Linked DNA regions of Aliamphritea ceti. Each later gene encodes a partner of the first gene's protein in a complex. Links are inferred from orthologs where the notes say so. Each region holds a gene or a part of one and is shown in the gene's direction. Other genes may lie near its edges.

Region 1 (3,490 bases):
TTTCCAGCTTTCTGAAGTCGCTACAGTGATATTAGTTACGGCATTGCCGCTGGGCATATATTTAGTATCCGGATCGTTACCCAGGTTACCAATCAGAATGACTTTGTTAATACCGCGTGCCATTGAATTCTCCACTCCCCTCAGCGTCCTGCGGGGCTATATTGCATCTGTTGATCTTGGTTCGGCCTTAACTTTGGCCGATTCATTTTCCTGGCGCCAAGCATAGCATAATTAGACCTCTGAACATCTACCAAATAATGTTTCAGGACATCTCAGGATTTAGGATGCTTTTCAGGCACGTCTGCCACTATAATCATCTCTTTTTTGCGCACAAGTCGGACACACTGATGGAACAAATCCTGGTTCGCGGGGCCCGTACCCACAATCTTAAGAATGTCGATATCGAAATTCCCCGCGATAAGCTGGTTGTCATTACCGGACTTTCCGGGTCTGGCAAATCATCGCTGGCTTTTGACACCCTCTATGCTGAAGGTCAGCGGCGCTATGTCGAATCGCTGTCTACTTATGCCCGGCAATTCCTGTCCGTCATGGAAAAGCCCGATGTTGATCACATCGAAGGGCTGTCACCAGCGATTTCCATTGAACAGAAGTCTACGTCGCATAACCCCCGTTCAACGGTCGGTACCATCACCGAAATTTATGACTATTTGCGACTACTGTTTGCCCGTGCCGGTGAACCACGTTGTCCGGATCACGATTTACCCCTGGCAGCTCAGACCGTAAGTCAGATGGTCGATCAGGTGTTAGCACTGCCGGAAGGCAGCAAGCTTATGCTTCTGGCGCCTATCGTTCAGGGCCGTAAAGGTGAGCACTTACATACCATCAGCGAGCTGAAAACACAGGGTTTTGTCCGCGCTCGTATTAATGGCATTGTGATTGACATCGATAGCGCTCCTGAACTGGATAAAAACAAAAAGCACGACATTGAAGCAGTCGTTGACCGTTTCAAAGTACGCCCGGATATGCAGGCGCGTCTTGCTGAATCTTTCGAAACTGCATTAAATCTCACCGATGGAATTGCCACTGTCTGTTATATGGACGGTGACGGCGAAGACATGGTGTTCTCTGCACGTTTTGCCTGTCCAAAATGTGGACACAGCATTCAAGAACTTGAGCCCCGAATGTTCTCGTTCAACAACCCACATGGCGCATGCTCTGCCTGCGACGGTCTGGGTGTTAAGCAATTCTTCGATCCGAAAAAAGTTGTCAGTGATCCAAGCCTGACACTTTCCGAAGGCGCAATCCGTGGTTGGGACCGACGTGCTCTGTATTACTTCCAGCAACTTAAAGCTGTTGCGGCCCACTACGAATTTGATATCAACACCCCGTTTGGCGAGCTCAGTGCTAAACAGCAAAAAGTCATTTTACAGGGTAGCGGCAAAGACAATATCGCCTTCAAGTATCTGAATGACCGTGGTGATTCCATTAGCAAGTCACACCCATTTGAAGGGGTGCTTAACAACCTGGAACGCCGCTACCGGGAAACCGAATCAGAAATGGTCCGTGAAGACCTTTCCAAATACATCAATATGCAATCTTGTCCGTCCTGTGATGGCAGCCGCTTACGCCGTGATGCCCGTCACGTATTCATTGCCACCGAAACCCTCCCACAAATTGTTGAGATGGCCATTGGCGATTGTTATGACTATTTCGAAACGCTGAAAATGGACGGCAAACGGGGCGAAATTGCTGACAAAATTGTCAAAGAAATTCGCCTGCGACTGGCTTTCCTGGTAAATGTCGGCCTGGATTACCTGTCACTGGAACGCAGTGCTGAAACACTTTCCGGCGGTGAAGCTCAGCGTATCCGACTGGCAAGCCAGATTGGTGCCGGTTTAGTTGGCGTAATGTACATACTTGATGAACCTTCAATCGGATTACATCAGCGCGACAATGATCGTCTGCTAAAAACACTGATCCATCTGCGGGATTTAGGTAACACCGTTATCGTTGTTGAACACGATGAAGACGCCATTCGACTGGCAGATCACGTCATTGATGTAGGTCCCGGAGCCGGCGTACACGGTGGTGAGATTATCGCCCAGGGCACACCACAGCAAGTCATGGATAATAAAAACTCGATTACCGGTGACTATATTTCAGGTCGCCGTAAAATCGAGATTCCTAGCGATCGCAACTCTCCTGACGGCCGTTGGCTGAAGTTGTTGGGCGCAACAGGCAATAACCTTAACGAAGTGAATCTGGAAATTCCTCTGGGCTTGCTGACCTGTGTTACCGGCGTTTCCGGTTCCGGTAAATCTACCCTGATTAACGGCACCTTATATCCACTGGCCGCCACAGAACTAAATAAGGCAACAACGCTGGATGCAGCGCCGCATCATGAGATTGACGGCCTAAAGCAGATGGATAAGGTCATCGATATCGACCAAAGCCCGATTGGCCGCACACCTCGCTCTAACCCAGCCACTTACACCGGCATTTTCACACCTATTCGGGAATTATTTGCTGGCACGCAGGAAGCACGCGCCCGTGGTTACAAGCCGGGGCGCTTTAGCTTCAACGTCAAAGGTGGCCGCTGTGAAGCCTGTCAGGGTGATGGGGTTATCAAAGTAGAAATGCACTTCCTGCCAGATGTTTATGTACCTTGTGATGTCTGTAAAGGTAAGCGTTATAACCGCGAAACTCTGGAAGTAAAATATAAAGGCAAGAGCATTGATGAAGTGCTGCAGATGACGGTTGAAGACGGCCGCGAATTCTTCGACGCTATTCCTGCTCTGTCACGTCGTTTACAAACCCTGATCGACGTTGGTCTCAGCTATATCCGCCTCGGCCAGGCAGCGACTACGCTTTCTGGTGGTGAAGCACAACGGGTTAAGTTGGCTAAAGAGCTAAGTAAACGGGATACAGGCAAAACACTCTATATCCTTGATGAGCCGACCACAGGTCTGCACTTCTATGATATTCAGCAATTGCTCAATGTACTCTACCGGTTACGTGATCACGGCAACACTATCGTGGTTATCGAACACAATCTTGATGTTATAAAAACAGCAGACTGGATTGTTGATTTAGGCCCCGAGGGTGGCACCAAAGGCGGTCATATCATTGCTACAGGTACTCCGGAAGATGTAGCTAATACGGAACATTCCTATACAGGCCAGTTCCTCAAACCATTGCTGGAGCGCTAAGTTCAGCAGCATTAAGTTTAAGCAATATTATGTTTCTGTTTCGCCCTGGTCAGCCGGGGCGACAGAAACAGATATTCTTCTGCTTTTCGCGGCATCAGTCCCTCCAACAATAAATCGTCCTTAAGTGCATCATCCAGCGACGCTAAACCTCGTATAAGACTCTCACTGATGCATGCAGAATATACTCCCAACCCTGTAATCATCGGTAGACAAGGCGTCGGCTGACTATACCCAACTACTTTTAATGTTTTAGCAGCAGGTTCATAACGTTTCGCCAGTGTCCAGCTAACAGCATCTATACTGGCAACATCCGCCTCACC
Region 2 (4,086 bases), 1.4 Mb from region 1 along the record:
AACACTTGTTCTTGGCTCACGGCTTGCTCCAAAAATAGGCAATATAGAAAGTAGTCAAAATAGCAGTAAAGTTTGCTGGCCGGGATTATCCTCTAATCTCCCTCCCCGGGCAAATATGATTCGGGAATTTTTATAGTCAAAAGGTAGACTTGTCATAATTTAACTATGCTGACGAGAAAATAAGCCGAATCTTCTTCGCCCGGTTTTGTAGTAAATATACAAACCTTTTTAACTGCACTGACAACAACATATGTACATTTAGGAAATCCACCGTAACATAAGCAGCCTTTTATTATATTCAACAGGAAATAAGCACACGTGTTTGCAGCAGAATACCAGCTACCGGTAAAAGACGGCGATATCCGTCGCATAGGCTCACTCCACGGCAGTGCCCGCGGATTACTCATTGCTGATATTGCCGCCAAACATGACGGCCTGCTCCTGTGCATTACGAATGACACCGACACAGCTACACGCCTTGAAAGCGAAATAAGCTTCTTCAGCGCTGAACAGACACCTGCTCCATTACTGTTTGCTGACTGGGAAACACTGCCTTACGACAGTTTTTCGCCTCACCAGGACATTATTTCCCAACGAATAAGTACACTTTACAGCCTGCCACAGCTTACAAGCGGCGTACTGATCGTACCTCTCAGCACTTTAATGCACCGGATTGCACCAGCACGTTTTTTAACCGGTAACGCATTAATGCTCGACACCGGCCAGATTCTCGATGTCGACAAAATGCGCCACCAGCTCGCCGACGCCGGATACCGGCAGAGCGATAACGTGTACGAACACGGCGAGTTTACAATTCGCGGCTCAATCATTGATATTTTTCCGATGGGCAGCCAGCTTCCCTATCGTATTGACCTTTTTGATGACGAAATAGACACCCTGAGAACCTTTGATCCCGAGTCTCAGAGATCTCTGGATAAAGTAGACAGCATCCGTTTACTGCCCGCGAAAGAATTCCCGTTCGATGCCGATGCAATCCGTACTTTCAAACAGCACTGGCGTGAAACCTTTGATGTTGACTATAAACGCTGCCCAACCTATCAGGATGTCAGCGCAGGCATTACCCCTCCAGGTATCGAATATTATCATCCGCTATTCTTCGGCGAGAGCGCCACGTTATTTGACTACCTGCCAGACAACACTTTAGTACTGACTGAACATAATCTGGAACAGCATGCCGAACATTTCTGGCAAGAAGTCACTAACCGCTACGAAGAACGTCGCCACGACATTGAAAAACCAATATTGCCGCCCCAGCAGCTATTTTTAACCAGCCAGGACCTGTTCAGCACCCTCAAACCAGCACGTAGAATTCAACTGCAGGATGATGTGCTTGAAAGCAAGACTGGCCGCTACAACCTGAGCTGCTCTGAGCCTCCAAATCTGACCATCAATGCTCAGTTAAGCCAACCACTTGCTGATCTCAAAGCATTTCTGAAAACCACTGAAGAGCGCATACTTTTCTGCGCCGAATCAGCCGGGCGCCGCGAAGCCCTGCTAGAACTGTTTGCCCGCATTGAGCTGAAACCAGACGTTACTGACAACCTCGAAACGTTCGTAAACAGCGACACGCCCGTCTGCATTACTATTTACCCGCTGGAACAAGGTTTAGTACTGCCCGGCAAAATACAGCTTATCAGTGAAAACCAGCTATTCGGACAACAGGTATTTCAGCGCCGGCGCCGTAGCCGTGATCAGGAACAGTCTGATCAGGTCATTCGAAACCTGACAGAGCTGAACATTGGCTCACCCGTCGTCCATATAGATCACGGCGTTGGTCGCTATCAGGGATTAATTACACTAGACCTTGACGCACAGACTTCAGAATTCCTGATGCTGGAGTACGCCAATGAATCTAAACTCTATGTGCCGGTCGCATCCCTGCACCTGATTAGCCGTTACAGCGGCGCCGGCGATGACCTCGCCCCTCTTCACCGCTTAGGCACAGAACAATGGAGCAAAGCACGACGCAAAGCCGCTGAAAAGGTCCGTGATACCGCTGCAGAATTGCTCGACATATATGCCCGCCGGGCAGCCCGAAAAGGCTTTAAGTTCAGCTCACCTGATGAGCATTACGCCAGCTTCAGTGCAGCATTTCCGTTTGAAGAGACCGTTGACCAGGCCAATGCCATTCAATCTGTCGTAAAAGACATGACAGCCAAACAACCAATGGACCGCTTAGTATGTGGTGATGTCGGCTTCGGCAAGACCGAGGTTGCTATGCGCGCTGCATTTATGGCCGTACAAAGCAGTAAGCAGGTAGCAGTACTGGTACCGACAACGCTCCTTGCCCAGCAACACTTTGAAAATTTCAAAGACCGCTTTGCAGACTGGCCAGTCAACGTTGAACTGATTTCACGCTTCAGAAGCGGCAAACAAACTAACGCTGTTTTAGAAAACATGGCCGAAGGCAAAATAGACATAGTCATAGGTACACACAAGCTGATACAAAATGACATTAAATTTGCCGATTTAGGCCTGGTCATCATCGACGAAGAACACCGTTTCGGCGTACAACAGAAAGAGCGACTCAAGTCCCTGCGCTCAGAGATAGACATACTTACACTCACTGCCACTCCAATTCCACGCACACTGAATATGGCGATGTCTGGCATCCGCGATCTGTCGATTATTGCTACTCCACCGGCGAAGCGCTTATCTGTCAAAACATTCGTACGCCAATCTGACACTCCTCTGAAAAAAGAAGCCATCCTACGGGAACTGATGCGTGGCGGGCAGGTGTATTATCTGCACAACGAAGTCAAAACTATTGAGCAAACCGCTGAAGAAATTCGCGCACTGATTCCCGAAGCACGGGTCGGTGTTGGCCACGGCCAAATGCGTGAACGTGAACTGGAACAGGTCATGACCGACTTCTACCATAAGCGTTTCAACGTATTGGTCTGTACAACCATCATAGAAACCGGCATCGACGTACCGAACGCCAATACCATCATCATTGACCGGGCTGACAAGTTCGGGCTGGCGCAACTTCATCAACTACGCGGACGCGTGGGTCGTTCTCATCACCAGGCATATGCTTACATGATGACTCCGCACCCTAAAGCAATGAGCAGCGATGCACATAAGCGACTGGAAGCAATTGAGTCTGCTCATGATCTTGGTGCCGGTTTCACACTCGCAACCCATGATATGGAAATAAGGGGAGCAGGTGAATTACTTGGCGAAGGCCAGAGCGGTCAGATTCAAAGCATTGGCTTCTCACTGTATATGGAAATGCTCGAACAGGCCGTAGAGTCAATTAAAGAAGGTAAAACACCTAATCTCGAACAGCCTCTTAAGCAAGGCGTGGAAATCAATCTGCGCCTGCCAGCACTGATCCCGGATGACTATCTCCCCGATGTACATACACGTTTAATTATGTATAAACGGATCGCTAACGGTCGCAGTGAAACTGAACTGAAAGAACTCCAGATCGAAATGATCGACCGCTTCGGTATTCTGCCAGAACAAACTAAAAACCTGTTCCGGCAAACCCTGCTTAAACTTAGAGCCGATGCTTTAGGTATTGTAAAAATTGATGCAGGCAGCGAAACTGGACGCGTTGAATTTGCGGCGGATACTCAGGTAGACCCTTTCATTTTGGTTACTATGGTGCAGAAACAACCACATATGTACCGACTTGAAGGTGCCAGTCAGCTGAAGTTCACCTCCAACATGGATAAAATAGAACAACGCTTTAACTATATAGAACAATTGCTTACACAACTGGCCAAACAATCATGACAAGTAACGCTTTACGCCACATATTTCTTATTCTGAGCCTGACGCTATCATTCAGCGTCACTCAGACCTGGGCCGCCACCTCCAACTACAAAGTTGAAGTCATGGTATTCAGCTACCAGGGTAATGACACCCTGGATGATGAATCCTGGCCTGAAATCAACAGCATCCCTGAAGTATCAAATGCCCGCAGTCTTGGTTACAGAGAAAACGGCAGCGGCTATTTCACCAGACTTGGCCGCAACTCACTCAGCATGGCACGCCGTCAGGCTGCCCTCAGAAACAGCCCTGACTATCAGGTACTCTTTCACGAAGCCTGGATAC

Evidence for each region. Proteins that work in one complex are often made in the same cells at the same time.
Region 2: the proteins of uvrA (region 1) and mfd are in contact, whole or in part, in a crystal structure (PDB 4DFC), measured with the Escherichia coli proteins. The link is inferred for Aliamphritea ceti from one-to-one orthologs.

The regions. Positions count from the first base shown.
Region 1 is NZ_AP025282.1:538,528-542,017, reverse strand. Bases 2-3,370 are described here. They hold uvrA (excinuclease ABC subunit UvrA), read left to right. Parts: upstream 2-347; coding sequence 348-3,170; downstream 3,171-3,370. Other genes in these bases: OCU49_RS02350 (phosphate/phosphite/phosphonate ABC transporter substrate-binding protein), read right to left, coding at 3,188-3,370; ssb (single-stranded DNA-binding protein), read right to left, coding at 2-123. Outside these bases: more of ssb, read right to left, coding at 1-1; more of OCU49_RS02350, read right to left, coding at 3,371-3,490. UniProt on the Escherichia coli protein: The UvrABC repair system catalyzes the recognition and processing of DNA lesions. UvrA is an ATPase and a DNA-binding protein. A damage recognition complex composed of 2 UvrA and 2 UvrB subunits scans DNA for abnormalities.
Region 2 is NZ_AP025282.1:1,979,023-1,983,108, reverse strand. The notes cover bases 1-3,965. They hold mfd (transcription-repair coupling factor), read left to right. Parts: upstream 1-318; coding sequence 319-3,765; downstream 3,766-3,965. Other genes in these bases: OCU49_RS09075 (CsiV family protein), read left to right, coding at 3,762-3,965; OCU49_RS09085 (glyceraldehyde-3-phosphate dehydrogenase), read right to left, coding at 1-20. Also shown: more of OCU49_RS09075, read left to right, coding at 3,966-4,086. UniProt on the Escherichia coli protein: Couples transcription and DNA repair by recognizing RNA polymerase (RNAP) stalled at DNA lesions. Mediates ATP-dependent release of RNAP and its truncated transcript from the DNA, and recruitment of nucleotide excision repair machinery to the damaged site.